DNA from 2 places in the Glutamicibacter sp. BS14 genome. Region 2 is predicted to be linked to the other one. Evidence: predicted binding sites of a transcription regulator. Region 2 holds the regulator's gene; the other holds the start of a gene.
What was found. Region 2 encodes HspR, which represses chaperone genes until heat shock. Its sites were predicted from a motif close to AAGTTGAGTCNNNNNGACTCAACTT; they were not measured.
Positions count from the first base shown of each region.

Region 1 (15,127 bases), 1.4 Mb from region 2:
GACCTTGTAGAAGCCTTCCGGGGTGCGCTCGCCGGTGATGAACTGCTGATCGCGTTCATCGACATCCGAGGTGATCAGCGTTGCCGCTTCAGCGTCGGTGCGGGCGATAACTACGGAAGGGGTGCCAGCCACGTCGGCGGCCAGGCGGGCCGCGTTCAGGGTGCGGATGTGCTGCTGGGTCGGGATCAGCACCTTGCCGCCGAGGTGGCCGCACTTCTTTTCGCTGGCCAGCTGGTCTTCCCAGTGGACGCCCGATGCGCCAGCGGTGATCATGGACTTCATCAGTTCGTAGGCGTTCAGCGGGCCGCCGAAGCCGGCTTCTGCATCAGCGACGATGGGGACCATCCAGTCTTCGACGGTCTGGATGCCTTCGGAGAACTCGATCTGGTCTGCACGCTGCAATGCGTTGTTGATGCGGCGCACGACCTGGGGAACCGAATTGGCCGGGTACAGCGACTGGTCCGGGTAGGTCTGGCCTGAAAAGTTGGCATCTGCTGCTACCTGCCAGCCCGAAAGATAGATGGCTCGAAGGCCGGCCTTGACTTGCTGCACTGCCTGGTTGCCGGTCAGTGCGCCCAACGCGTTGGTGTAGCCGCCGGTGGGGGTTTCCTCGGTGAGCTGCTTCCACAGCTTCTCGGATCCGCGTTTGGCCAAGGTGTGCTCTTCCTGGACCCGGCCCTGGAGCTTCACGACGTCGGCAGCGCTGTAGTCGCGGGTTACGCCGTTCCAGCGGGGGTTGTTTTCCCAGTCGCTCTCGATGGCTGCGATGCGGTTGTCGATCGAGGTTTCGTTGGTGTTTTCAGTAGTCATTGCTTCGGCTCCTTCGCACAAGCTGCGGGTTCATGTCGATCGGAAGGTGATCTTGTGAACTTCTTCGTGACAACTACTTTTCCGCAGGTGCGAGGGCTTCAACAGAGGTTTTTTGAATTAAGATTTTCACTTCTTCACAAAAATGGAAATTTATCGCTTCTTGCGCTGAATCTGAGTCAAGGCATGGAAATTTGCCGATATTGAATCAATCCCTAGCGAAGAAGAGTGAAATTTAACAGCAAGCCTGGATAAGGGCGAAGCCAAAGCAGACCGATTCCGGGGTCTGCGAGAATCGGCGAATCACTGATGATCTGGGATTTTATGGAAACCGCAGGTGCTGATTCGCCATGGAGGGCATTATGCAGCAGGCCAAAAAACGTGAAGTATCAGAGTCTGGACTGGTAGCTGGCTTTTGCCAGATGGGGGCCTGGACTTGTCGCTATGGCCGATATTCTTGGCCGGCAGTGCAGTTTCTGAGTGCGAAGATTTATGGATCTTGCGACCATGGCTGATTGAGCCGGAACGGGCTAGGGCTGGTCGAAAGAAACCACAGCCATGAAACCGCGGCCGGAGATGCGTGGGTTACCGGCGTCAGAGCCAACGACGGTGTCACGCAGGTTCAGCGACTTTTCGCTGTCGCCGAGCAAGAGCTTGGCGGAGCCCTGGACCAAAAGGCCCAGTTGCCCATCAAAGAGGTACTGCTCGCGCTTTTTGGACAGCTCGACAATGCGAACGGTGGCTCGTACCTGCTCTGGAACGGCGGCCACGTGCACGATGAGCAGTTCTTCGGCGGGCTGGCTCGCCTGGACAGGATTTTCCGTTTCGAATTTCAACGGGCGCAGCGGTTCCAATCCGTGCTCTTGCCCGTCTACATCCAGTTGCACGAAATCGCCGGCGATCAACGTGAAGACTTGAGCCAAAGGCGACGGAGTAAAGGCTGCAGATTTCTCGATAGAGCGAATCGACAGTTGCCAGGTTGCTTCCCGCAGTTCGCTGGACCGCAACGTTCCGTCCTGCGCCAGAATGCCGCTCGCAATGAGCCGGACCTGCCCCAGCTCCCATTGCTTCTTGGTGCTTTGCGCCAATTCGAGAATGGAACCCGGTGCAAAAGATGCTTGTGCTTCGCTCATGGGACGAGTCTACTTGCCGATGACCAAGCGAAGTTGTTCGACCAGCTGGGATGTGGGCAGCGAGGCATCAAGGGTGATCCAACCGTGCACTTGCGCAAGGCGCAGATACTCATTTCGACTTTCGCTGAGATACTCCATGCTTTCGTCGTCTTTGCCGCGGGAATTGATCCGCTCAAAGGCAAGGATGGGGTCGATGTCGAGCAGGACAATTCTCGCGTGCTCGGTACTTTTCGCCGCAAGCCAGGGGAGGAGCAGTCCCGGAGGATGGCCGCGTAAGCGCCGCAGCACTAATTGGCAATACAGGTGCCGGTCCATCACGCTGAGTCCGGGAGAGCGGGCCGCGAAAAGCATATTGCGGGCAACATTGAAGCTGCGAATGGAAGTTTCGAAGAAATCCTGGGTGAAAGTCGGGAACGTGATTCCCAGGGTGCGAGAGAATTTGGTAAGCCAGCTCCGCGCGGCGACGTTTGCGAGCCTACGAGCCTGAATGCGATCGTTGCGCAGCTGCTGTACTAAAGCTTCAATAGTGGTGCTTTTGCCTGCGCCATCGGTGCCGACGATGACCAAAGTCCGGGGTGGATCGTGGGCATGGCGCGGGGCCGGTAGGGGGCGGGTGGAGACTGCGTGCATGGTGCTCCTTGCGGGATCTCTTTGTAGTTTCAACGTTTGCGCTTCGCTGAAGATTCCGCAGAAAGGCTGTGCATTTGTTGAGAGTAGCTCGCCGGGGAAGTAAGGAAAGAACCGTGAATATTTGCTTCCGCGTCACTGCTGGGCGATTGAATTACGGGTTGAATCCGGAAGATCTAGAAATTTTCACGATCCTTGGCATAACCTTGTCATGTGACTGCAACCACATGGAATCGCTCAGTGAACTCAGCCGGCAATGGCGCTGGCAGCGAAGATACAGAACTCGACGCCATTGCTCTCGGCCGCAGAATCCGCTTTCTGCGCAAGGGCAAGCAACTGACCTTGGATGATGTCTCGGCGCTCGTTGACACCGCGCCGAGCCAGTTGTCGCTGATTGAAAACGGCAAGCGCGAACCGAAGCTATCGCTGCTTAAGTCCCTGGCTGGAGCCATGGGGGTTGGCGTCGACGATCTGCTGGGCACCGAACCGCCATCGCGCCGTGCTGCTTTGGAGATCGAATTGGAACGTGCCCAACGCGGTCCACTGTACGAGTCCTTGGGATTGCCTACCGTTCGTGTTGGCACGCGTCTGCCCATGGACGTCCTGGAATCCCTGGTGGGACTGCAGCATGAATTGGAACGCCGCCTGAACGAGCAGGCCGCGACCCCTGAAGAAGCCCGTCGGGCCAATACCGCGTTGCGCCATGAGATGCGCCAACGCAACAACTACTACAAGGATATCGAGCAGGAAGCCGCCAAAGTCCTCTCTGCAGTTGGCCACGATTCAGGGCCGCTCTCGCATCATCGTGCAGCAGATATCGCCGAGCATCTGGGATTCAGCCTGCGCTTTGTTGGCAATCTTCCGCATTCCACGCGTTCGGTGACTGACCAGAAGAACAAGCGTATCTATCTGACGCAGGCGAACCGCTCGGAACATGATCCTCGTTCGGTGTTGCTGCAGGCGCTAGGGCATCACGTATTGGGTCATAGGACTCCAACCGATTATTTCGATTTCCTCTCGCAGAGGGTCGCGACCAACTACTTTGCCGCGGCGTTGATGATGCCGGAAAAGTCCACGGTGGACTACTTGCGGCGAGCTAAGAACAACCGTGAGTTGGCCATCGAGGATCTGCGCGATGCTTTCGCCGTGTCCTATGAGTCCGCAGCCCACCGGTTCACCAACCTTGCCACCGAGCATCTGGGGATGACCTGCCACTTCCAGAAGGTCCACGAATCGGGCATCTTGCACAAGGCTTATGAGAATGACCGAGTGAACTTTCCAGCCGATCACACCGGTGCCATTGAAGGACAAACCATTTGCCGGTATTGGACAAGTCGCGTGGTCTTCGAGCAGATGGATAAGTTCCGTTCCTTCGAGCAGTACACCGATACCGTCAATGGGACCTTCTGGTGCACGGCGCGCACCGAGCGCCATTCCTCGGGACTGTATTCCTTGTCCATTGGCGTGCCTTTTGAGCATGTGAAGTGGTTCCGCGGGCGGGATACCAAGGAGCGCTGCCAATCCACCTGCCCGGACGAGAACTGCTGCCGCCGTCCACCTGCTGACCTATCCAGCCAGTGGTTCGGCAATGCGTGGCCGGCTACGCGCGCCAATACCCACTTGCTGGCGGCCATGCCAACCGGAGCCTTTCCCGGAGTAGATGAAACCGAGGTCTACCGATTCCTGGAAAAGCAGGTGGACTAGGACCGTTGGACTATGCGATGTGCTTGGAGATGAAGGCAAGAGCAGTTTTCGCCAGCCACGCGCCATCCTGGGCAACGGTGCGGCCGGAGCGGGCTACCTTGAAGGAATGGTTGCCACCTTCGAACCAGGAAAGTTCGCTGTGCTCGTTCAGCTTGCTGGCGACTTCTTCCATCTTTTCGGGGTTGGCAAAGGGATCTCGGGTGCCTTCGAGGAAAAGCATCGGCACCGCAATCGGGTAGAGATGCTCATCGCGTAGCTTCTCTTCCTTCTTAGGCGCGTGCAACGGGTACCCCAGGAAGATCAACCCTGCCGAGGGCATGCCCTCGGCAACTGACAGGGAAGCGATGCGCCCGCCAAAGGACTTTCCTGCCGTGAAGATTGGCAGGCCTTCAGCCAAGTGTTCTTCAACCCAACGGCGGACCTGGTGCCACACTGCGACCGCAGCTGGCGCTTTGTCGGGAAACTTCTTTCCAGCATCCATGTAGGGGAAATTAAAACGCAGGACGCTGGCACCCAGATTCGCAGCGGCTAGCGCAAAGCCGGCCATGAAGTCATGATCCTTTCCAGCACCTGAACCGTGTGCGAGCACGATGACGGCCTTCGCCGCCTTTGCTCGGTCCCAGAGCGCGCTGAGTTCCAGGTCTTCGTATGGAATGGAGAGTTCTTGGGTCATAGGTACCACCCTAGGGGCTGAGGGCCCATCAACTGATCATGAAAGGAAATGAACTACATTTCCCAGTCCTTGCGGAGTGCCGTATCGGTGTCATCGCCATTTCTGGCCAGTACCGTCAGCTTTTCAACTTTTTCGCCGGTTGCCGCACGCTCGTTGATCTTGAGCATCATATTTCCCGAGACGAAGATCGATGCGGGCACGTCGTATTCGCCGTCGATCCATGGACCGTCTGCGAGGGTGACGACGAGTTCGCCAAGCGCAGGCGACTCGACTTTCTCAACGTAGGCGTGGGGGTCAGCGGGCAGGCATGTGCGGTAGATTTCCAGCTCAGTGATTTCAGCGCCGCATAGGGATTTGTAGGTATCGTTCATGGCGGACAGCCACTGCGTGTACTTTTCCGAGGCCCAGGCTTTGCGGTCCTCGGGATCGGCACCAGTACGAGCCCGGGTGAAAGTTCCTGAGTTATTGCCGTCTTCAGTAGCGAAGGTGACAGATTCCAATTCCGGCGAGGCCTCGCCTACGCTTTCGAACATGATTCGGCCCATCATGCGCAGCTCATCCTCGTTGGTTTCGTAGCTTTCCCGCATCTGGGTTCCAAACTTCATGCTGTTATCCAAGAAGATATTGATGGCACCAGGTGCTGGAGATTCCCAAGAAGTCATTAGGTTGTAGGGATACAAGAAGCCTTTGGTGGACTTGATGCCAGAGTTTTCTTTCCACATCTCAATTTTGGAATCTGCCCAGGCCTGTCCCGAATTGGCGTTGGCGTCCAACTCCGCGGGTCCAGGCTCGGGGGCGGTTTCACCGGGTTCACCGGTTTCGGCCGCGGGCTGTGCCGCCGGAGTGGAGCCAGCGACGGAAGCCGCCGTCGAATCGGCTGGCGCTGCTTGTTCGGGAGCTGCATTGCACCCTGCTAGAAGCAAAGCCAACGATGACAGGGCAATGACCGAACGGGTGCGCAAGAATAACTCCTCATTATCGATGAATGGTCAGTCTATACAGGCCAGGCAGCGAAGGGAGAGCTGTTACGAGAATTTGGCAAAGGTCCGGATCGCACCGGGACGGAAATCCGACGCTTCCGTGAGCCCCATGGATTCGTAGAAGGCACGTTGCCAGGGTTCATCATCGGTGATCAGGACCAGCTGACGCACATGCTCATATTTCACTAGTACGGCAGAGAACAAAGCACGGCCTACGCCGGTGCGATGCGTAGATGGACGCACCAGGATGTCCTGGACGTAGCAGATGGTGGCATTATCCGAGACCACGCGCACAAGGCCGATTAACTGGTGGTCTACGTCGTAGGCGTAGATTACGCATGCTGAATTCTTCAGGCCTTCGAATAGTACGTCTGGGTTGTCTGTATAGGCGCTCCAGCCCACCGCGTTGTAGAGCGAGAGTATTTGTTCCTCGGAAGGCACCTTAGTGGTGGAGAGTTCCATCGAGTCCTTTTACTGTTGCGGGGAAACCGAAAGGATCTCTGCGTTGCCCAGCAACGGATGCTTCACCAGTTCTGTTTCCAATGTGTGGATGATGGCTTGGGCGGAGTCGCCGTTGTAAACGAACACCGGGCCATCATGCCGGTAGTAGACATCCTCATGCCATCCGATTTCGCCGTCACCCAATGCATGCTGCAGGGCCCTGACTGTTGGCTCCAGATCCGATTCCGATTCGGCCCCAAGCCTGGTTCGAAGCAAAACGTACTCGCTGCCGCCTACTTCGGTGCGTTGTCCATCAATAATCAGCCAGGAACCATGCCCCAGTCCTCCATCGATGAGCGAAGAGAGCAATTCGGAAAACAGCTTCTTCGGTTCGGGGGTGGCCACTTCAAGGTTAATGTCGCTGGAGATCGGCTCCTCGGCCGCGTCCAATGTGGTCTTGGCGCTGATGATGGTTCCGGAAGACTTGTATTTGGGCAACAATGTATCGAGCAGGCCCGCCTCATGATCTTTGCGCAGGCGTTCGGTCATCGGCTGGGCAAAATGGATCTGCACCCGGTGAGTCGAAGCCTCCGATGATTTCCTGGCGAACAGCGACATGTCCTCAGTCCTCGTGTGGGTCGGAAATGCAAAAGACGATTCCGTAAGGATCGCGCATAATGGTCCAGCCAAAAGTGGGATCTTCGGTGTGGTCCTCAACGCGTGTTGCGCCAGCAGCCATGCAACGGGTGACTTCCTGCTCGCGGCTGGTGCTTGCTTCCAAGTCGAGATGAACCCGGTTCTTGCCGGCAGTGATCTCATCAACTTTTTGGAACCCCAACCGAGCGCTGAAGCCAGGGACGCTGATCATGGTGAACCCCGGGTACTGGCCCAGATATTTCCCGCCCAGAACAGCCCTCCACCAAGCCGAGGCAGCTTTCTCGTCAAGGGCATCAAGGGTGATCATTCCAATGTTCGCCATGCAGTCAAAGGTACCGGGAGTCTTCCTGCTTAGCTAGAGGTTGACTGCATTTCTGCCGCTGACTAGCGCACTTTCTAAGTGAAGAAAAGGGGCTTGCTTGGCCGGGACGGAAGTCCCGAGCAAGCAAGCCCCTTTATGGGCTAAGCCGGCCTAGCTATCGAAGTAGTTTGGCGCGTGCTCGTTGTGAGCAGGTGGAGTCGGCATCTCGACTTTCTTCTGCACCTTCAGCATGCCAGCGGCGTAGTCCACCGAAACGGTGTCACCAGCGGCAAGCGAATCACTGATCAGCAGGTCGGCAATGGCATCCTGTACCTTCCGCTGTACCAGCCGGCGCAGCGGGCGGGCACCGAACTCGGGGTCGTAGCCTTCGTTTGCCAGCCACTGTACGGCAGCGTCGCTCACCTCCAGCTTCAGCTCCTGGTCCACCAGGCGAGCTTCGGTCTCGGCGATGACCAGCTTGACGATCTGGCCAATCTCGGACTGCGAGAGCTTGGAGAACAGCAGTACCTCGTCCAGCCGGTTCAGGAACTCTGGGCGCATGAACTCGCGTACCTTGCCCATGACCTTGGCCCGGATTTCTCCAGCCTCGCTGGTGGCATTGGCGGAGGTGAAACCGAAGTTTCCGGCCTTGTTGGCCAAGTACTCGCCGCCGAGGTTGCTGGTCATCAGGATCAGCGTGTTGGAGAAATCGACAGTGCGCCCGGCTGAGTCGGTCAACCGGCCGTCATCGAGTACCTGCAGCAGCACGTTGAACACGTCCGGGTGGGCCTTCTCGATTTCATCGAGCAGCACGACCGAATACGGGTTGCGGCGGATCTTCTCGGTCAGCTGGCCGGGCTCGTCATGGCCGATGTACCCCGGAGGTGCTCCGATCAGGCGCGCCACGGTGTGCTTCTCACCGTATTCGCTCATATCGACGCGAACCAGCGATTCGGCCGAACCGAAGAGGTTTGCAGCCAGAGCCTTGGCCAGTTCGGTCTTTCCGACGCCGGTGGGACCCAGGAAAAGGAACGAGCCGATGGGGCGACCTGCTGGCGACATTCCGGTACGGTTGCGACGCACGGCGCGTGCCACAGCGGCAACGGCATCGTGCTGGCCGATGACCGAAGCATGCAGGGAATCTTCCAGCGAAGCCAAACGTGCCTTGTCATCTCCCGAGATCCGCGAGGTGGGGATGCCGGTGGATCGGGAGATCACTTCCGAAATCTGCTTCTCATCCACTACCCGGGTGACCCCTGCATCGCCGGCCTCCTCAGCAGCCTTGATGCGCGCGGTCATCTCCACGATGTGGTCACGCCATGCGCCAGCTTCTTCGAATCGTTCCTCGCCGATAGCGCGTGACTTCTCACGCTCGGCGTCTACCATTTCGGCACGCAGGGACTGCACATCCTCGGCATCTCCGGCAGCGATGGACCGCCGGGCACCGGCGATATCGATCAAGTCGATGGCCTTGTCAGGAAGCTGGCGGTCGTTCAGGTAGCGGGCAGAGAGCGTCACCGCGGCCTTGAGCGCTTCGGGGGTGTACTGCACCTGGTGGTGATCCTCGTAGGATTCGCGCAGGCCGTCCAAAATGGCCAGTGCAGTTTCCTCCGACGGCTCGGCGACAGTAACCTTGCCGAAGCGCCGAGCCAGCGCGCTGTCCTTCTCCACCTTGCGGAACTCATCGAGCGTAGTGGCGCCGATCATGTGCAGCTCGCCACGCGCCAAACGCGGCTTGAGGATATTTGCGGCGTCCATATTGCCGGACTCGCCAGAGCCTGCACCGACCAGCAGATGCATCTCATCGATGAATATCAGCACCTGCCCCTCGGCTGCGGCTACCTCGTCGAGCAGGCCGGTGAGCCGCTGCTCGAAATCTCCGCGGTAGCGGGTTCCGGCGAGCATGCCCGGAAGATCAATGGAGATCAAGGCCGCATTGCGCAGTTGGGCTGGTACCTGGTCATCGATGATGGCGCGGGCCAGGCCTTCGGCAATGGCGGTCTTGCCCACGCCGGCCTCGCCAATCAGCACAGGGTTGTTCTTGGTGCGACGGGCCAGGATTTCAATAACCTGATCCAGTTCCTCCTTGCGTCCGATCACCGGATCAATCTGGCCGTCGGAGGCCAGCAGGGTCAGATCGGTTCCGTAGCGTTCGAGCATGGACACGTCGGACTCGGAATCGGACTGGTTCTGGGCATCGTTTTGGCCACGCTGGGCCTGCTCCATGGCGGCTTGCTGCAAGGACTGGCCGGTGATGCCGTGCTGCGCCAGGAGCTGGCTGACCGGAGATTCCGGGTTGAAAACGAAGGCCAGGAAAAGATGATCAGGGTCGATGTAGGTCGAACCGTAGTTACGAGCAACCTGATAGGCGTCAAAGAGGCTGCGCTGAGCTGCCGACGATAGGTGGGATGGTTTCTCGCCCTTCTCCTGGGACTTGGGCATGCGCGCGATGGCATCTGCACTCAAAGCCTCGATGTCGATACCCATGGCGGTCAGGTGCTCGCCGACTGGTTCGGTGCGCAGCAGGGCCATCAGGAGGTGCAGCGAATCAATCTCGTCGTGGCCATGCTCCTGGGAAATCGCTGCCGCGGTGGCTACCGCTTCGTGGGTGCGGGCGGAAAGCAGGCGCGTGAGGTCGATGGGACGTGCTGCCTGGGCACGTGAAGACAGGAATCGAGAGAGGAATTCCTCAAACGAGCCATCTGACGGTGCGCCGAAAAATGCTGGCAAGTGAGCCTCCTAATAGAAACTTGAGCGGTCTATGCTCATGTTCAACGCATATGGCGCGCAGATATTCCCGAACCAGCCGGGCAAGGTGTCAAAGAGGTTGACTTCACACTAATAGCTGGAAAGCAGGCGCTAGTCTTTCGGGATTTCGATAAGGCCCATACGCGCGGCCGCAACCAGGGCCTGGACCCGATCGCGAACATTCAGCTTAACGAAAATCTTCGCCATATGGGTTTTAACCGTGGTTTCGGAAATAGTCAGAGTTCTTGAAATCTCGGTATTGTTTAGCCCGCGTGCGAGCAGTTTTAGAATCTCGAATTCCCGATTGGTAATTCCCAAGTCATAGGCCAGTTCTTGAATGTCTTGGGAATTATCCCGGTAAGCTTCGCGAACCGCAGAAACTAGATCAGAAGAAACCGACGGGGAAATGGCTGCAGTTCCTTGGTGAACGGCATGGATCGCATGAATAATTTCATCTGGTTCAGAGTCTTTTACCAAGTATCCGCTGGCCCCAGCGGTCAGTACCGGAACCAGATAGTCGTCCGAAGAAAAGGCGGTAATGGCAAGCACTGAGGGGCTGTCTTCGGCAGATTTGATTGCTTTAGTAGCGCTAACCCCGTCCATTATCGGCATCTGCAAATCCATGAGCACAACGTCCACTTGATTGCCGCTGCAATACTCGACGGCGGCCTGTCCATTTTCAACAGAATTAACCGTTACAATTCCGGGGTCTGTTGCTAGGATTGTGCCCAACGCATGCCGAATTAGAGGTTCATCATCGACAATAAGGACCTTTATTTGTTCCATCTGATTCCTCTGATTCGATGCGGGTGGCCTCATGTTGGCCTGTTCACCTGAAAGTATATAAGTTGATCTGATGTGGAGTTTGTTATGAAGGGTTTGAAAATGCTGGCCGTAGCAGCATTAGTTCTGGCACCATTGACCGCCGTGGCAGCTCCTGCATCTGCTGCGAGCTCTCCAGCCTCCAGCAGTGGCAACGTTGCTACTCCTGCTGGCTTTGGCTCAGCCTTCTCGGAGTGGTTCTGCAAACGCTACGGCGTCGCCTGCCCATAACGCGGTTTATTTGACTTGATCATCTGAGCCGGGAATTATTCGGCATATGAATGGACGACTAAAGGACACCCTGACCAAGCTCTTCGCTGGTCGGGGTGTCATTGTTTGGACTGGTATTGCGGTTCTGATCGCGGTTTCCAGTAGCGAGTTCGTGACTCTGCTGGAAGACGGATTTAGTGGTTCGTCGGATATTTCGGTTCGAGGCGCGTTGCTCGGCGTAGGACTGTGCGCAATTCTTGCGCTTGGTCTTCGCTGGGTTGCCGTATCCGTCGGATTGTTTGTGGCAGTTGCCTATTTCTTCCTCACGGACGGCGCCTTGTTCTTCTGGACTGTCGTTTCATTCATGATTTTTTCGGCGCTGGCAGCTACGGCCAGTGCCATGAGTGTTAGGGCCTTATTCCTAACCTTGTCCGCAGCGTGGATGGTGCAGTTCGGCATCCAGTCCGGGCAAGACGCGGTTCTGCTTGTCGGGATTGCCCCGTTGACGGCGATGGCGTTCTTCTTAACGAGGAATATTTACTTGCTGCGCGAGAAGAACGAGCTCGCTCTTCGGCAAATGCATACGGTCAAAGAGCAGACTCGTCTTGCTGTCGACCGGGAGCGAAAGAACATTGCCCGGGATCTGCACGATATTGTCGCGCATGACATCACGGTCGTGGCCATGCAGTCGAAGGCCGCGAAATTCGCAAACGATGGGCAGAAGGCCCTCGAAGCTCTGGATGTCATCGCCAAACTGAGTACTGAGACTTTGCACGATTTACGCCTGATGCTCAATGTCCTGAGGGCTGATGGGACCATGGCAGATCCCTCGTCCCAGGGCATTGATAAGCCGGCCGCTACTACTGTTTACGCGCTTCAGGGTGCAGAACTTTTCGTTCAGAGGCTAAAAGAGGCAAATTTCGAGGTGAGCTCCACCACTGACGAGAAAATTTCCGAATTGCCCCGTTCTGCACAGACTGCGATTTATCGGGTCATGCAAGAAGGTACAACAAATGTGATAAAGCACGGTGCCTTGGGCGGGAAGTGCACCTTCGAACTCACGGTCCAAGGGGCAGAGGGCATCCTGGAAATTACTAATCAGATGGGGAATTTCGACAAGAAGGCGAGTGGGTTGCCCGAAGGCGGGACAGGCCTGATTGGCATGGGTGACAGGATGCGTGCATTTGGTGGAAAGTTTGCAACCAGTTCCGAAAACGGTGTTTGGGCACTGCGCGCAAGCATCCCGTTCTGACCCCTGCCCTCCTACTAAAGTATGATTTCGGATTTTCGCAGGACGCGATAAATTAGACATGTATCGGTGAAGACCGATCACCGGGAAGGTACTTGGTGGTGTTTTGCGAGTGGCATCACTAAGGATCCGAGGGTGATTAAAAGGTACGTTGCATTGCGTAAACGGACTGATCTTTCATCGGCGCTGTGCCCCCATCGCACGCCGTTGTCTGTCAGTAATGCAACGTACCTTTTATAACTTAAACCCAGCCCGTGTTTCTGCGTTCTGCCTCACACCTCAGGTCGGAATGGGCCTGCGTGGCGGGGTGTTGCGCCTATGGAGAGCATTTCCTGTCTGGGAAGCGAGAGCGCATGAGTACCCAGGCAGATACGCTTGTTTGGCAACAATAAGGCCTGGCCGTGGAGCCTAAGGGCGGCTTTGATAGCAAGACGGCAGATGCTGCGATCAACGCAGAAGCAACCGCAGATTCTTTGGCCGTGAAGGCCGGCGAACCAAGCGGGGCCCATGGTTCGATCGCCTGCTATGGCACGACGCCGAGCTGGCCACGCGCAGCTCCTAATCGATGAAGCAACGGCAAAGGGTGCGAGAACTCGAATTAGTTCTCGCACCCTTTGCCGTTGCTGGTGGTTAAGCCTCGGAGGCCTCTGCCTCTTGGGTGTCTTTCAAAACGTGATCAGAAACCTTGGCCAGCGCTCGTTCCAGTGAAGAACGCAAGACCACAGGAATCGTGATCTCGTCATTAATCTCGACAAGGCCTTCGCGTTCGAAGACGCGCAGCAGGGACTCGACCTGGGGGACAACCTCCTCAAGGCTGGCAATCAGGTGATGCTGCTCGGCGGGAAGGTCATCTTCGGTCGGAACTTGCAACGCGAACTCGGCACGTGGCGGTGTCGATGATGCGGCATTGCTCAACACGCCGGCTACCATCTCGGCGATCTGCGCCTTGCCCGTCTGCTCCAAGGTGTTGATCAGGATGTGCGAGTAGAGAACCTCTGCAATCAGCTCCTTGACCAAGCGGGCGCCTTGTCCGCTGGATGCCAGCAGCGCATCGCTGAGCGACTCGGTTGGGGTTGCGTTCGGTTCCTGGTAGCGCAGCATGGCCGTGCCGATCAGGGCGTCCCAGTATGCCGATAGGCGTGGAACGTCGGCCAGCGAAGAAACGGCAGTGCCGTCTTCCGGCTCCCATTGGGCATCCTCTGGAACGACGGCGGATTCATCGACCTTGACGAACAGGCCCAGCGCGCTGGCCGCATCCTGCAGCGTATCGCCGGTGAGTACGCCAGCCGGGGTGGTCGGCTTGCCTTCGCCAACCCAGCTGATCAACTCGCGAGCCGCAAAAACGAAGGGCATCGCTTCGAGGCTGCCGTTGGCCTCATCATCTTCGAGATAGGGTGCCACGATGGGTGAACCGCCAGCCATGCGGGAGAGGAATTCGAAAGTCTGCTTGAAGTCATCCACGCTTCCGCCGAAATTTGCGGTCGTGCCCAGGAAAGTCAGGTAATGCTTGAGGATCGCAGCGCTGGCTTCCGAAACTTCCTTGCCCAGCGACGTCAAGTGGCCCAGCTGTTCACCCAGAATCGTCGGATCCAGGGTTTTGACGTCAACGCTCTGGCGCAACTGGGCATGCACGGTCAGCAGGGTAGTGAGCCCTTCGAGCGCTGCGCGGGTCTCGCTAGCTGCCTGGCCCTCTTCGTGGAAGTGGCGGAAGAGCGAGGACTTGAACGGCTGAAGAGCTTGGCGCACTTCGGATTCAAAAGGCACGCTGCTGGCGCCGGAACGGCGGGCTGGATGACCCTGGGCAGGCTTCTTCTTGGCTGGTTTACGTGAGGCCATGAGTGTGGTGCAGTTCCTTAGAAATGGCTGATCGGCGGGATTGGTAATTCGCTTCTCTCCAGTCTACGCAGGACGCGTTGGGGGCGAAGTTCCCGATGGGCGATAGTGATGCAGCCTCTGGGGAAAGTGCCCGTACGGGAGGAAGTACTTGTTGAAAGTTCGGAATAGGCAATCATTTACCGCAAGAAACACGAACCTCCTGCCGGTGTGGTGGCGCTCACCGTCGAATCGTCAGGACGCGTTGATTTTCCCTGGGGATCGCGCGACAGTGAAGACATGCGGGCTCGTGTGGAGAGGCCGTCGAAATGCTAGGAGAGTGGATCATGGCTGGAGTAGGCGTGCCAGATCATGTCGTTGTTGTAGGCGCTGGCTTTGTTGGCCTGTCGACCGCTTGGTACCTGCAGGAAGCGGGCATTAAGGTCACCGTCGTGGATCGCGGCGGCGTCGCGTCCGGTTCCTCTTGGGGTAACGCCGGCTGGTTGACCCCGGCCCTGACCCTGCCCATCGCGGAGCCTGCAATTTTCAAGAACGGCCTCAAGATGATGCTCGACCCGGCATCCCCGCTGTACATTCCGCTGAAGGCCGATGCCAAGTTGCTCCGCTTCCTGATCGGTTTTGCCTGGCACTCGACCCCGAAGAAGTGGGAAGAAGCCATGCGGGTCTACTCGGAAATCGGCGCAACCGGTTTGGATGCCTTCGACGAAATCGCGCAGGCGACTTCGGCAGGGCCGGGCGTGCAGGAGCCGACCAAGCCGGCAAATCCATTCTTGACCGGATTCACCTCGCTCAGCGACCGCGATGCGCTGCTGCATGAATTCGAGATGATCGAGAAGACCGGCGGCGAAGTTGATTACGAATTGCTCACCGGCGACGAGTTGCGCGGCATCGAGCCGACCCTGTCCAATAAGGTCGCTGCGGGCGTAGCCATCAAGAACCAGC
Region 1 is NZ_CM167801.1:185,863-200,989, reverse strand. Features, by position in the region: gene aceA (isocitrate lyase) at 1-810, opposite strand, end outside; gene AC1Z36_RS00955 (HutD family protein) at 1,338-1,940, opposite strand; gene AC1Z36_RS00950 (nucleoside/nucleotide kinase family protein) at 1,950-2,570, opposite strand; gene AC1Z36_RS00945 (helix-turn-helix transcriptional regulator) at 2,781-4,271, shown strand; gene AC1Z36_RS00940 (alpha/beta hydrolase family protein) at 4,282-4,944, opposite strand; gene AC1Z36_RS00935 (hypothetical protein) at 4,998-5,717, opposite strand; gene AC1Z36_RS00930 (GNAT family N-acetyltransferase) at 5,970-6,386, opposite strand; gene AC1Z36_RS00925 (hypothetical protein) at 6,396-6,983, opposite strand; gene AC1Z36_RS00920 (VOC family protein) at 6,988-7,344, opposite strand; gene AC1Z36_RS00915 (ATP-dependent Clp protease ATP-binding subunit) at 7,495-10,053, opposite strand; gene AC1Z36_RS00910 (response regulator) at 10,183-10,857, opposite strand; gene AC1Z36_RS00905 (sensor histidine kinase) at 11,171-12,355, shown strand; gene AC1Z36_RS00900 (hypothetical protein) at 12,983-14,188, opposite strand; gene AC1Z36_RS00895 (NAD(P)/FAD-dependent oxidoreductase) at 14,512-15,127, shown strand, end outside.
Region 1: the regulator HspR is predicted to act here: its motif matches at 10,071-10,095, upstream of AC1Z36_RS00915 (ATP-dependent Clp protease ATP-binding subunit).

Region 2 (15,127 bases):
ATTACCGAGAAGGCCCTGTCGGTCGACAACCTGTTCGTCTTCCTGATTATCATCGCCAGCTTCCGCGTACCCCGCGAAGACCAGCAGAAAGTCCTGCTCTTCGGCATCGTCTTCTCGCTGATCGCACGTACCGCCTTCATCTTTGTCGGCGCGGCGCTGATCAACCAGTTCGCTTGGGTCTTTTACCTGTTCGGCCTGATCCTGCTGTTGACCGCAGGCAACCTGCTGAAGAAGGATGACGAATCCGATGAGGCCAACAACTTCATCATCCGGATCGCCAAGAAGCTATTCCACACTACCGACAACTATGACGGCGACAAGCTGTTCACCAAGATCGATGGCAAGAAGGTCCTGACTCCGATGCTCCTGGTCATGGTGGCCATCGGCGGTACCGATATTCTCTTCGCTCTGGATTCCATCCCTGCGATCTTCGGACTCACCCAGAACGTCTACATCGTGTTCACGGCTACCGCCTTCTCGCTCATGGGACTGCGCCAGCTCTACTTCCTGCTCGACGGATTGCTGGACCGCTTGATCTACCTGTCCTACGGGTTGGCAGCAATCCTGGCATTCATCGGCGTGAAGCTGATCCTGCATGCACTACACGAGAACAACTTGCCATTCATCAATGATGGTGAGCACGTGATGGTCATTGAAATCAGCACCGGCCTGTCGCTGAGCGTCATTATCGGCGTCCTGGTGCTGACAATTCTCGCTTCGCTGTTCAGCAAGGCAGGCAAGGCCCAGACTGCCATCGGCAACCTGCGCCGCCATGCCAACAGCTACAACGACCTGAGCTACACCTCGGACGCGGTCGAACGCGAACGCATCTACCGCGCCTTGGTGGAGGAAGAAGCGTATGTGAAAACCATGGAAAAGAAGTACCGCGACAAGGCCAAGGACGTGGACAAGATCCGTGTCGAGGTCGCCGAAGCGCACCGCCAGCACGATGAGTACCTCAAGAGCTGATCAGGTTCGTACATAAAGCGAATGGCTGCCAACCCCATCAAGGGTTGGCAGCCATTCGCTGTCTTGGCGCAGCCTAGCGGCGAACACCGCCGATGAAATAGTCCGAAGGCACAATGACCTTGCCCAGAGGCATCAGGGAAACCGGGATCATCTTCAAGTTTGCGATCCCCAGCGGGATGCCGATAATCGAAATGAACATCGGGATCGCGGTTACCACGTGCCCAACGGCAATCCAGATACCAGCAAAAATGATCCAGATGATGTTGCCCAGGGTGGAGAACGCGCCTACCGGGCCGTTGTCGACCACGGTGCGGCCAAACGGCCACAGCGCATAGCCGGCAATGCGGAACGAGGCGATGCCGAATGGAATGGTCACGATCAGCACGCAGCAGATGATGCCTGCCAACACGTAGCCCAAGGCCAGCCACAGGCCGCCGAAAAGCAGCCAAATAATGTTGAGAATACCGCGCACTAAATCAGTCATGGTTATATTCTCTGTCTTTTGCCTGTTTTACTCCATCGGGGATCCCCCCGATTTTCTTCTAGGGGTGTCCAATCCCCTACCGTTCGGCAAGCATCGAAGCAGCTTGCTCGGATAGGATTAATCATCATGAGCGAATCGAGCGAGCAGCAGCGCCCAGCCCACGGCACTGCCCCTAGGAACCCAGACCTTTTCCGTGCCGAGCCGGTATCCTTCGTGCGCCGCGGCAACCGCCTGCAGGGCCGCCGTGCCAGCGCCTGGGAGCGCAATGCCGATCAGTACGTCATTGAGCCGCCCCGCAAGATCGCCGACACTTCGGTTGCCGATGACTTCCAGCTCGATCCTGCCGAGGCTTTCGGACGCACCGCACCGCTGATCGTGGAGATCGGCACCGGCCTGGGCGAATGCATCGCCAACGCCGCCAAGGATGATCCCGAGCGCAACTACCTCGCCGTTGAGGTCTACCGTCCGGGCCTGGCCCAGCTGATGCTGAAGGTCGAGTCTTTCGGCATCACCAACGTCCGCGCAGTGCAGGCCAATGCCCCAGAGGTTCTGGATGTCATGCTGGACGAGAACAGCGCCGATGAGATCTGGATCTTCTTCTCAGATCCATGGCACAAGCCGCGCCACCATAAGCGTCGCCTGATCAAGGCCTCGTTCCTGGACAAGGTCTCCCGCGTGCTCAAGCCGGGAGGCACCCTGCGCTTGGCCACCGACTGGTCCAACTACGCCGAGCAAATGCGCGAAGTCCTCGAAGCCCATCCGGACTTCGAGAACCAGCATCATGGCAATCTGTCCGGCACTGAGAGCAACCTGACCAAGGTGCGCCGCGAGGGCATGGAAGGCTTCGACCCCGAGCCAGAATTCACAGATGCCCAGGGTGGCTGGGCCCCGCGTTTCGAGCGCCGGATCCTGACCAGCTTCGAAGGCAAGGCGCTCAAGGCTGGTCGTCTGGTCTTCGATCTGGCGTACACCCGCATCGGCTAGTCGCCGAAATAAAGCATTGAAGAGGCCATGGAATCCCTAGGATGGATTCCATGGCCTCTTCTTCTGCGCAAAGTCTGCACTACGCCCAAGCTCCGAGAATGGACTATGCCGGGGTGCGGCTAGAACAATTGTCAATGGACCACGCCCCGGATCTGATCCAGCTCGCAGCCAACGGCCAGTTGGATGAAGCGTGGTTTGCTACCACTCCATCGGCCGAATCCATGCGCTTGGATATCCAGCGCCGCTTGGCATTGCAGGAAACTGGCGAGATGGCTCCCTTTGCGATCATCGACCTGTCCACCGGCAAAGCGGTGGGGGCCACGACTTACTTGAATATCGACGCGGCAAATCACCGCGTGGAAATCGGCTCAACGTTCCTGGCCATGCCAGCCCAAGGCACCGGGATCAATCCAGCTGCCAAGTTCATGCTGCTGCGCCGGGCTTTCGAGGAACTGGATTGCTATTCAGTGGCTTTCTGCACGCACTGGCACAATGCCGCTTCACGCGCCGCGATTGCACGGCTCGGCGCTAAGCAGGATGGCGTGCTGCGCAATCACAAATATGATCCAAAGAGCGGCACCCTGCGCGATACGGTGGTGTTCTCAATACTCCCGCACGAATGGCCTGCCGCGCGCACCCAATTGGAAGCGCGCTTGGCCCGGCACGGACGGATCTAGCGTCCGATAGCGCGGCGCGCGGTAAACAGCGTCACGGTCGGTTCACGGCGTTCAGGGCGCATGCCCCTAGCCAACGAAACGATGTCGCCTCCAGCGGTGCCCGCAGCGAAGATGCGAGATTGGCCCTGGCGTACGGCGGAAAGTTCTTGGCGAAGCCCATTGACTTCGGTTTGCAGATAGGCGACTTGATCTTGCAGGTCCAGGATGCGCTTGATGCCCTCGAGCGAGACGCCTTCCTTGCTCAGGGCCTGCACCTGGCGCAACAGTGATACGTCGCGCTGCGAGTAGCGGCGTTGCTTTCCGCTCTGGCGGCTGGGCGAAACCAAACCAATGCGGTCATACTGGCGCAGCGTCTGCGGATGCATGTCTGCAAGTTGCGCGGCGACGGAAATGACGAAGACAGGTCGCAGGTACTCCCCGTTCACGTTGCTTCTACCACCTTTCTGCAAGGACCTTGGATTCGGTCCCTATTGCCTTCGAGTCTATCTTCCCTGCCCAGCCAATTCGATGACGGGGCAGGGAAGACAGCCTATTGGGTTCAGAGCTTGGCTTTGGCAGCCAAATCCACTCGTGGATCCTCGCCCTCGGTGGCTGATGCGAAGTCCTCCACGGCCTTCTTTGCAGCATCCGAGAGGTTCTGCGGAATCGCGACATCCAGGACGATCAGCAGATCGCCGGTGGCCTTGGAGGTCTTCACGCCGCGGCCCTTCAGACGCAAGGTGCGCCCGGAGTTGGATCCAGCGGGAACCTTCACCGCAACGGAATCCCCGTCCAGGGTCGGTACGTGGATCTTTGCTCCAAGCACCGCTTCAGCGAAGGTCACCGGCACGTGGATGCGGATGTTGTTCTCTTCGCGCTTGAAGAACGGGTGCTCGCTGACCTTGACCTTGACCAGCAGGTCGCCGTTGCCGGCAGCACCAGGCTGGCCCTTGCCGCGCACGCGCACCGACTGGCCATCCTTGATGCCCGCCGGTATGCGCACGTCAATGACCTCGCCATTCTGCTCGCGCAGGCCAATGGTGGTGCCCTTAATTGATCCGGAGAAGGAAATCGTGGTGCTCGCCGTGCGGTCAGCACCCTTGCGCGGTGGTGCGCTCTGGCCGAAGCCGCCGCCACCGAAACCGCCGCCACCACCGAAGAGGTCGGAGAAGTCCGGCTGCCCGCCGCGGCCACGTGGGCCCGCTCCGCCGCCTCCGAAGAGGTTGGAGAAGATGTCCTCGAAGCCGGCTTGCCCGCCGGGGCCGCCCGGTCCGCCACCAGCAGAGAATCGCGCTCCGCCGCCCATGGCGCGGATCGCGTCGTACTGCTCGCGCTCTTCCTTGTCCGAAAGCACCGAGTTGGCTTCGGAGATGTCCTTGAATTTCTTTTCAGCGGCCGCATCACCCTGGTTGGTATCCGGGTGGTACTTGCGCGCAAGCTTGCGGTACGCCTTCTTGATGTCCGCCTCGCTGGCGTCCTTGGAGACGCCCAGAATGGCGTAAAAGTCTTTTTCGATCCAGTCCTGACTTGCCATCAGGGCCCCATCCTTTCAGTGCCAATTCGACACTGCCCACTGTCGAAGACTCGGCAGTGGGCAGTATCGATTGTGCTATTCGTGGCTATTCGCCGGTTGCTACCAGCACCTGAGCTGCACGCAGGATGATGGTTCCCTTGCGGTAACCGGTGCGCAGCACCTGTCCCACGTGGTCGGCTGGAATCTCGTCAACAGCCTGGCGAAGCAGGGCTTCGTGGATGTTCGGGTCGAATTCCACGCCGGCCTCGTTGATGCGCTCCAGGCCATGCTGAGCCAGAATTCCATCCAGCTTGTTGGCGATCGATGCGAACGGGCCGTCGGCGAGGTCGCCGTGGGCTCGCGCCGCATCGATGTCGTCAAGCACCGGAAGCAGGGTGTTGAGCACGGACTGCACGGCGTTTTCACGCGCTACGGCCCGGTCGCGTTCCACGCGCTTGCGGTAGTTGACGTATTCGGCCTGCAGGCGCAGCAGGTCGTTGCGCAGTTCGGTTTCCACCGCACCGGCCTCTTCCGGCTGCGCCGAATCGGCTTCAGCGCCAGCAGCAGCTTCGTTCAGGATCGCCTCGGCCTGACCCAGGGCGTCAGCGGTTGGCTGCTCGTTGGCGGCCTCTGGCTGGTTCTCCGGCTCCTGGCCGGAGTTCTCGTTCTGGTCCTTTGCCTCGGACATATTCCTAAACTCCTTACTTCTTGTCGGCTTCGTCTTCGTCGATGACCTCGGCGTCGACGATGTCTTCATCAGCGTTCGGTGCCTGCTCGCCCTCAGGAGCCTGGGCGCCCTCGGCCTGCGCGTTGGCGTAGATTGCCTCGCCCAGCTTGGTCTGCGATGCCTGCAGCTTCTCGAACGCGGCCTTGACCTCGTCGTCGTTGTCCTGCTTCTCCAGGGCAGCCTTCAGGGCGTCGACGTCAGCCTGGACCTCGGTCTTGACCTCTTCAGGCAGCTTGTCTTCGTTGTCCTTGATCAGCTTGTCTACGGAGTAGGCAGCCTGCTCAGCGGCGTTACGGGTCTCAGCGGCCTCGCGGCGTGCCTTGTCTTCTTCGGCGTGTGCTTCAGCTTCCTGGACCATGCGCTCGATGTCTTCCTTGGACAGCGAGGAACCACCGGTGATGGTCATCGACTGCTCGGTGCCGGTGCCCTTGTCCTTGGCGGATACGTGCACGATGCCGTTGGCGTCGATGTCGAAGGTGACCTCAACCTGCGGGATGCCGCGAGGAGCCGGTGCGATACCGGTCAGCTCGAAGGTGCCCAGCGCCTTGTTGTCGCGGGTGAACTCGCGCTCGCCCTGGAAGACCTGGATGGATACCGAAGGCTGGTTGTCCTCGGCGGTGGTGAAGGTCTCCGAACGCTTGGTCGGGATCGCGGTGTTGCGCTCGATCAGCTTGGTCATCACGCCGCCCTTGGTCTCGATACCCAAGGACAGTGGGGTGACGTCGATGAGCAGAACGTCCTTGCGCTCGCCCTTCAGCACGCCTGCCTGCAGCGCTGCGCCCACGGCGACAACCTCATCTGGGTTCACGCCCTTGTTCGCTTCCTTGCCGGCCAGGTCCTTGACCAGTTCGGCAACGGCTGGCATGCGGGTGGAACCGCCAACCAGGATCACGTGGGCGATGTCCGAAACCTTGACGCCTGCCTCGGCGATGACGTCGTTGAATGGCTTGCGGGTGCGCTCCAGCAGGTCCTTGGTCAGGTCCTGGAACTTGGCACGCGAGAGGTGCTCGTCCAGGTGCACTGGGCCTTCCGGGGTCACCGAGAGGTACTGCAGCGAGATGTTGGTGCTGGTAGCCGAGGACAGTTCCTTCTTGGCCTGCTCAGCAGATTCCTTCAGGCGCTGCAGCGCGATCTTGTCCTTGGACAGGTCCGCGCCCTTGGCCTTGGCCTGGGCCAGCAGCCAATCCACGATGCGCTGATCCCAGTCGTCGCCGCCCAGGCGGTTATCGCCTGCGGTAGAGCGGACCTGGATGGTCGAGAAGCCGTCGTCGTCCTTGCCGACTTCCAGCAGGGAAACGTCGAAGGTGCCGCCACCGAGGTCGAAGACCAGGATGAGCTCGTCTTCCTGGCCCTTTTCCAGGCCGTAAGCCAGCGCAGCTGCGGTTGGCTCGTTGACGATGCGCAGGACGTTCAGGCCGGCGATCTCGCCAGCTTCCTTGGTGGCCTGGCGCTCTGCGTCGTTGAAGTATGCAGGAACGGTGATCACCGCGTCGGTGACCTTCTCGCCCAGGTACGACTCAGCGTCGTTCTTCAGCTTCATCAGGGTACGAGCCGAGATTTCCTGAGCGGTGTACTTCTTCTCGTCAACGTCAATGGTCCAGTCGGTACCCATGTGACGCTTGACCGATGCGATGGTGCGGTCGATGTTGTTGACGGCCTGGCGCTTGGCGATATCGCCAACCAGGACTTCGCCGCTCTTCGAGAAAGCAACGATCGACGGGGTAGTGCGGTTGCCTTCCGCGTTTGCGATAACGGTTGGCTCACCACCTTCGAGCACGGAAACGACGGAGTTGGTGGTTCCTAGGTCGATACCTACGGCACGCGACATAATGACTCTCCTTTGCCTTGGTTGAAAGTACTAACGCTGAGGACATTTATCCTCATTGAGCGTTCTGCACTCAAGTTTACTCAGCCACTTTCGGCTGTCAAATCAACTTGAGCGAAGGTGACTCAACTTTGCGTTCTGCTCATTTCAACTGCGGTGGTGAGAGAATAATTCCCGTCCTGAAAAAATTTTTCGTTCATCCGCTTTCAACGCTTCCAGCGGGCGGGAAAAGCGGCAGCTAGGAGCCACCTCATGGAAACGAAGCGCAAGTTCCAGGATCTGCCACCGGGCGGAAAGATCGCGGTCGCCTCTGCGGCAATTGCCGAGCTGACCTTGATGGTTGCGGCACTGCGGGATTTGCACAAGCGCCCTGCCGAACAAGTCAAGGGTCCAAAGCCGGCATGGGCAGCGGCCAGCATGATCAATTTCCTTGGCCCCATCGCCTATTTTGCTTTTGGACGCCGCAAGTAATCCCTTGGCATTCCATAGCCACTGGAAAGCAAGCCGTCCTCGTTGGTTCGAGGACGGCTTGTTCGCTTTCAGCGAGTTCCGGTTAGCCCATCAGGCTAATTCCCCGGGCAGCCAGAACGCCAAACGCGGTGCCCCACAAGATAATCGAGATGATCTGCCAGATGATCACCTTCTGCTTATTGGCGCCGAAGGAGACCAAGGCAGCCGAGGTCACCTGCGAAGGCAGGATGGTCTGCCCCAGAAGGCTCACCCCGGCAATGCCGTATTTATCGAAAGCTCGGCGCAGCTTCTCGAACTTGCGTTCCTTCTTCTCCGAGTCCTTGCCCTTGCGAACCTTGTTGCGCACGGCGTGGGCGCTGTTGACGAACAACAGCATGGAAATCACGTTGCCGATCACGGCGGTGGCGATGGCAGCAACCACCGGAACACCGATGACCACGCCAATGGCCGAACCAAAGTAGGACTCGATCAGCGGAATGGCAGCTAGCAAAGCAACAGCCAAGAATTGCAGTGGCTCTGGGAAGGACGCGGCGAAGTTCTGCAGGGATTCAATCATGGCTGGTGCTCCTGAAGCGGTGAAGGTTAATCGGCGACTCGTTGCTTCAATCCTATGTATCGCCTAGTCGAGGAGGGATCAATCAGCGGAGCTAAACTTTTGACGCGCAATTTCCCGGGTATAACGCAAAACTCCCCCGCATCCATTGGGATGGATGCGAGGGAGTACTCCGCAAGGATTAGTGCCAGCGCCTAGTTGCCACGACCAGCTGGGCTCGATGCGCGACGCGGGCCACGCGAACGGCCACCGGTTGCACCGCCAGCGGCATTGCGGCCGCCGGTTCGCGGTGAGCGCGAAGGGCTCGACGGGCGTTCAGCGTTGGCACCTCGTGCGCCGCGGGCTGGACGGTCGGAGTTCGCACCGCGGGCGCTGCGCGCTGGACGCTCGCCCTGGCTAGCGCCGTCACGTTCCGTACGGCGGCGTTCGCCGCCACGGCCCTGGGCTTCGGCAGCTGGCTTGGCGCCACGCGCCGGGCGCTGGCCGCGGCCACCGCGGCCGGCACCTTCACCGGCAGGCTTGCTCTTGGCAGGATTGCGCTTCTGCTGAACCGGAGCAACGTAGGCAACCGGCTCGGCAACTTCGCCGACGACCTTGGCCACAACCGGAGAATTCAGGTTGACCTTTTCGAAAGGCACCTTCAGTCCGGCCTGCTTCAGCAAAGTCGAAACGTCGCCCTGCTGATCAGGGGTGCAGATGGTCACTACAGTTCCATCCGAACCCGCACGTGCGGTACGGCCGGAGCGGTGGGTGTAGGCCTTGTGCTCTGCTGGTGGATCAACGTGGACAACCAGCTCCACACCATCAACGTGCACGCCACGAGCGGCTACGTCGGTGGCGACAAGAACCTTCGCCTCGCCTGAAGCAAAAGCAGCAAGGTTGCGGTCACGGGCATTCTGCGAGAGGTTACCGTGCAGGTCTACCGCCGGAACGCCAGCCTTGGACAGGGTAAGCGCCATCTTCTTGGCGTGGTGCTTGGTGCGCATGAACATGATGCGACGGGCAGTGCCCTGGGCCAGAACGCGGATCAGGTCCTTCTTATCATCGTTGCCGATGACGAAGACGTGGTGCTCCATGGTGTTCACAGCGGCCTTGGGTGCATCCACCGAGTGAATGGTCGGGTTGCTCAGGTAGCGCTTGACCACCTTGTCCACACCGTTGTCCAAGGTAGCGGAGAACAGCATGTGCTGGATGCCGGTTGGCATGCGGTCCATGATGCGGCGAACTACAGGCAGGAAGCCCATATCGGCCATGTGGTCGGCTTCATCCAGCACGGAGATTTCCAGCTGGGACAGGTCCACGACCTTCTGCTTGATCAGGTCATCCAGGCGGCCCGGGCAGGCGATGACAATGTCCACGCCCTCGTTCATGGCCTTTTCCTGGCGGCTCTGGGCCACACCACCGTAGATCACGGTGGTACGCAGGCCTGCGGCCTTTGCCAGCGGGTCAACGGTCTTGGCAATCTGGGTCGCCAGTTCACGGGTTGGAGCCATGATCAGCGCGCGTGGGAAACGGGCCTTGCGGCGCTGTGGGCGATCTGCCAGCCGAGCTACCAGGGGCAGCGAGAAGGCCAAGGTCTTGCCGGAGCCGGTCTGGCCGCGGCCCAGGACGTCGCCGCCGGCCAAGGTCGACGGCAAGGTGGCTTCCTGGATCGGGAAAGCGGCTTCGATCCCGCTGGCAGCAAGGACCTTCGACAGGTATTCGGGCACGCCGAGGGCGCTAAAAGTTACGGACATATTCAAACTTTCTCTCTGATTCGCACGCCTGCTTCAGGCGTTGGGTTTCGCCGAGCCAGGAGGAAGTCCGCAACATGCAAGGCCAAGGAAGGCCTGCTGCCAAAAGTGGACCGGCGGAGGTTTTCCGGGCGATCCACAGGAGGGAAATCTAAACTGTCGACGCATGCGCCACAGAATTTTCCGGTGACGCACAAGTACCCATACTACAGTGCGAAAGCGGGGCCCGTCTGTGAGCGGCCCCGCTTTGCACTGCTGCCCCGGGAGACGTTCACCACTAGGGCTCCCGGGACAGGCCGCCGCGCTGCCTAATTCAGCTCGAATTCCTTCTTCGCCAATTTCGAGGGCCACCAGACCTTTGGTCCGATTTCTTCGACCAGCGCCGGCACCAGCAGGCTTCGCACGACGAAGGTATCCAAGAGCACCCCGAAGGCCACGATGAAGCCCAACTGGCCCAGGAACATGATTGGCACCACACCCAGTGCGGCGAAGGTAGCGGCAAGCACCACGCCGGCGGAGGTAATCACGCCGCCGGTGACCTTCAAGCCCACCCGCATGCCCTCACGGGTTCCGCGCTTCAAGGATTCCTCGCGCACACGGGTCATCAAGAAGATGTTGTAGTCAACGCCCAGCGCCACCAGGAAGACAAAGCCGAACAGCGGTACGGATGGATCGGCACCCACGTAGCCGAAGACATTGTTGAAGACCAGCGCACTGACACCCATCGCCGTGCCGTAGGACAGCACGGTGGTCAGGATCAGCAGCACCGGAGCCAGAATGGAACGCAGAAGCAGCATCAAGATCAGCAAAATGGCCAGGAGGGTAATCGGAATGATCTTGAACAGATCCGCGATGGCCGTCTCGTTGGTATCGAGCTGGGTCGCAGTGGTGCCGCCGACCAGCGCGTCGGCGTCGACCGCATGCAGCTGCTCGCGCAGCTCGACCACGGTCTGCTTGGCGGCATCCGAGTCCGCTGCATCGGCCAGCGTCACCGACATCAGGTTGCGGCCATCGACGCTCATTGGCTCGGCCCCGCGGGCGGCCATGGCCGGTCCGCCGTCTTCAGCCTGCAAGTAGGCCGAATCCACGCCGGAGACATCAAGGGCCTTTTCCAGGGCCGTCTGCGCTTCGGCTTCATCGACAATCACCGTGGCCGGGGATCCCGTGCCGCCAGGGAAGTGCTCGCCCAGGGCGATCTGCCCGTCACGCGACTCCGAACCGCCTACCACCAGCTCGCTCTGCGGCACGCCATGGGCCTTGAGCTGGGTCATGCCCAGCGCTCCCACGGCGAGAACCAGAGCGGTGATGATCCAGATCGGGCGCGGATGGCTGGCAACGAACCGCGCAATGCGGCCCCACAGGCCTTCCTTCTCCTGGCCTTGGGCGTCCACGGCCACCGGCTTGGGCGGGAAGGGCCAGTAAGCGGCCCGTCCCAGCAAGCCGAGCACCGCCGGCAGGAACGTCAACGCGGCAATGATCGAGAAGATGATGCCCGAGGCGCCAATGGGTCCCAGTGCCTTATTGGAGTTCAAATCGGAGAACAGCAGGCACAGCAGGCCCACCGTCACGGTGCCGCCCGAAGCGACAATCGGTTCCAGCGAGCCTTTCCATGCGGAAGCCACGGCCTGCCACTTGTCCTGGCCGGCCATGAGCGCTTCCTTGTGCCTGGCCACGAACAGCAGCGAGTAGTCGGTAGCCGCACCGATGACCAGGATGGACAAGATGCCCTGGGCCTGGCCGTCGAGCCGGATCCAGCCTTCGAATGCCATGAAGTACACCGCGACAATTGCCGCGCACAGCGCGACGACCGAGGTGAGCAGCACCGTGAAGGGAAGCAGGATCGAACGGTAGACCAGCAGCAGGATCACCAGCACAGCTACCAGGGCCACGCCCAGCAGCACGCCGTCGATGCCGCCGAAGGCCTCGACCAGGTCGGCGCTGAAGCCTGCCGGCCCAGTGACATAGGCGGTGGTACCTTCGGGCTTCTCGGCGGCCAGGAGCGAACGCAGCTCTTCGACTCCGGTATCGGCCTCCACCTCGCCGGAGACCGGAACGATGAATTCAGCGGCCTTGCCGTCTTCGGAGAGGAAGGGCCCGGTGATCTGCCCGTCCAGATGCGTGAAGTCCTTCAGCGCCTCGCCGATCCCTCCAGCAGTTTCCTTGCTGACCTCGCCATCGCTGGTGAGCAGGACCACCGCTGGGATTGCTTCGGTGGAGCGGAATTTATTCTGCCATTCCAGGGCTTCGGTTGCTTCGGCGGTGGCCGGGAGGAAGGAGGTCTGGTCGTTGGTCTGGACCTCGGAAAGCTTGCCGAAGGTCGGGCCGCCGATTCCTGCTACACCCAGCCAGAGGATGATCAGCAGGGCGTAGATTCCTGCCCTGATGCCGATACCCTTCTTGTCCAATCGCTTCTTGCCCGATGGCTGGTCGGTTTTCGCTACATGCGCCACTGATCCGTCCTCACTCATGATTGCTGGCGGTGGATCAAAGGGCGATCCGAATGCCATACTACAAGACTTACTTCCATCGTAGAAATACTTCCCAGGCTATTAAATGCTTTTCCGACTAGGATTGCGCCTATGAGCGCAAGAGAACAGCACAATTTGGTCATGCTCCTGCAGGAATTCGGCCAAGCCTCGGACCGCTACGTTGAGTCCACCGGAGCACTTTACGCAACGCACCGTACGGATATGAATGCGCTGTCGATCATCATGAAATACGAGCAGCGCAGCCTTCTGCCTTCCCCGCGCGACCTGAGCCGCGACCTGCAACTGAGTTCCCCGGCTACCACCGCCATGCTCGACCGCCTGGAAAAACTGGGAATGATCGAGCGCCAGCGCTCGGACCGGGATCGCCGTGTCATCCGCATCGCCATGACACCCAAAGCCCGCGGCAAGGGCATGGAAATGTTCATGCCGCTAGGTGCCAAAATGCGGGAAGTGATCAGCCACTACGACGAGCAGCAGCTGCAGGTCATAGCCCGCTTCATGGCAGAAGCCGTCGCCGGCGTGGACAGCGCGCGCGAAGAAGTCGTAACACAGCGGGCAACGAAACCAGCCAAGAGCGCGACGGACACTAGCCTTAAGCAGTGACCCTTTCACTCTGGATATCCCTTCTCAGCGCCTGCATCGTCATCAGCTTCACCCCCGGCGCCGGAGCCATCAACACGATGAGCAATTCAATGCGCCAAGGCTGGCGTGCTTCCATTTGGGGCGTGCTCGGGCAGCAGATCGCCTTGCTGATCCACGTGGTGATCGTTGCCGCAGGAGTCGGTTTGCTCGTGGCCAGCTCGCCGTTGCTGTTCGCCATCATCCGCTACGCAGGCGCTGCCTATCTGGTGTATCTCGGTATCCGCATGCTGCTTTCCAAGCCGGAGGTCGCCTCCGATGGAACCAGCACCGGGCACCGTCTGACCCGCTGGTCCATGCTCAACCGGGGCATCCTGGTCAACCTGCTCAATCCGAAGGCCATCGTCTTCTTCTTGGCTTTCACCCCGCAGTTCATCCGCACCGATCAGCCGCTCCTGGCGCAATATGCCATCTTCATCGGCACGGTCATCGTGGTGGACATCGCGGTGATGTTCTTCTTCTTTGCCGGCACGGCCCGCACCTTCCAGCGCTTCACCGCGACCTACCGCGGCGCCAAGCTGCTGAACGTCCTCTTCGGCGTACTGTTCATCCTGGTCGCCGCGCTCCTGCTGCTCATGCACTAGCATTTTCGCCCCGCTCTTGCCGTAGAACTCCTAGCCGTGAACCGATTCCCGGGCCAATTTCCGAATCGTTGCCGATTTGTTGCCGGGAAACGGGCGCGTAGCTATCGATCGAATCGCCTTGTGCCCATAGACTGATGCCATGTTCCGGATAATGATCGTGTGCACGGGAAATATTTGCCGTTCGCCTATGGCCGAGTACATGCTCAAGAATGCGCTCAAGGATGCCGAGGTCTCGCAGGTCGAGGTCATATCGCGAGCCATCACCGACGGTGAAGTCGGCAAGCGCATCGATGAGCGTGCTGCCAGTACCCTGCGCAGCCATGGCCTTGATGCATCTGAGCACATTGCCGCCCAGATCGACTCGGACGAAATCGCCAAGATGGATCTCGTACTGGCGATGGACACCGACCACTTCGAGGAACTCGTTCCCGAATTGGCCGAAATCGATCCGAGCGAACGTCCGCAACTGCGGATGTTCCGTTCCTTTGATCCGGGAACCGCGAGCTCCCCGCACGACCAGCAGGGCATCTATGACCCCTGGTACGGTGATGCCGGAGACTTCCGCGAGACCTGGAAACTCATTTCTGCTTCCCTGCCTGCCCTTGTAGATTACGTGCGGAGTAACATCGCCTCTCGTGGAAACCGCTAGACCAACGCTGATTGCCATTGACGGGCGTTCCGGATCCGGCAAAAGCACCTTTGCAACAGACCTAGCGAAATACCTGGAAGCCACCGCCTCCGTAGCTATTTTGCGCCTTGAAGAGCTCTACCACGGTTGGGACGGGCTGCACCGGTCCTTCGATCTCTACCACCGGATCCTGCCTCAGCTCGCAGCAGGCAACACGATCACCTACCCCACCTGGGATTGGGCCGCGGGTGCCCTTGGCGCATCCAAGAGCTTCACTCCGGCCGAGGTAGTGATCATCGAAGGCGTAGGAGCGATCCATTCCGACGCCCGAGAATTCCTCGATATCGGGATCTGGCTGGAAGCACCCGAAAGCTTCCGCCGCGACCGGGCGCTGGCACGCGATGGACAGGCCTACCGTCCGTACTGGCAGATGTGGGCCGAACAAGAGGAACGGTACCTGCTGGCCCATCAGCCGCACGCCGCAGCAACCCTGATCATTGATGCCGCTGGCGACCACGACCCCATCGAGATCTGGGCGCGTTCCTGCCGCTACCTGCCGGCCATGATGCGCCAGCTTTGCCTCCCTTCCGACCAGTCCCCCACTGCCCCAACCTTCCGCCAGAGCTACGAGGCGCCAGCCGATACGGCGTCACTCTTCGAGGAACTGGCCCGGTCCCTTCCGCATGCCGCACTACTGGAATCAACAAGCCATAAGCTCAGCGACCCGTTGGGACGCAACCGCTACTCGGTGATCGCGCTTTCGGCGGCAGAACAGCCCCCGGTACTGAGCGCCACCAGCCACGGCACCACCGTCAGCTTGCCCGGAGCGCAAGTACGGCTGGGCGAGGATTTCTTCCGCGCGCTGGCAGGCC
Region 2 is NZ_CM167801.1:1,539,174-1,554,300, reverse strand. Features, by position in the region: gene AC1Z36_RS07330 (TerC family protein) at 1-969, shown strand, start outside; gene AC1Z36_RS07325 (YccF domain-containing protein) at 1,043-1,453, opposite strand; gene trmB (tRNA (guanosine(46)-N7)-methyltransferase TrmB) at 1,580-2,437, shown strand; gene AC1Z36_RS07315 (GNAT family N-acetyltransferase) at 2,488-3,114, shown strand; gene AC1Z36_RS07310 (heat shock protein transcriptional repressor HspR) at 3,111-3,539, opposite strand; gene AC1Z36_RS07305 (DnaJ C-terminal domain-containing protein) at 3,653-4,627, opposite strand; gene AC1Z36_RS07300 (nucleotide exchange factor GrpE) at 4,713-5,294, opposite strand; gene dnaK (molecular chaperone DnaK) at 5,308-7,161, opposite strand; gene AC1Z36_RS07290 (PLD nuclease N-terminal domain-containing protein) at 7,411-7,629, shown strand; gene AC1Z36_RS07285 (small multi-drug export protein) at 7,712-8,185, opposite strand; gene AC1Z36_RS07280 (DEAD/DEAH box helicase) at 8,377-9,918, opposite strand; gene AC1Z36_RS07275 (MMPL family transporter) at 10,224-12,422, opposite strand; gene AC1Z36_RS07270 (MarR family winged helix-turn-helix transcriptional regulator) at 12,495-13,007, shown strand; gene AC1Z36_RS07265 (LysE family transporter) at 13,004-13,627, shown strand; gene AC1Z36_RS07260 (low molecular weight protein-tyrosine-phosphatase) at 13,767-14,276, shown strand; gene AC1Z36_RS07255 (chorismate-binding protein) at 14,263-15,127, shown strand, end outside.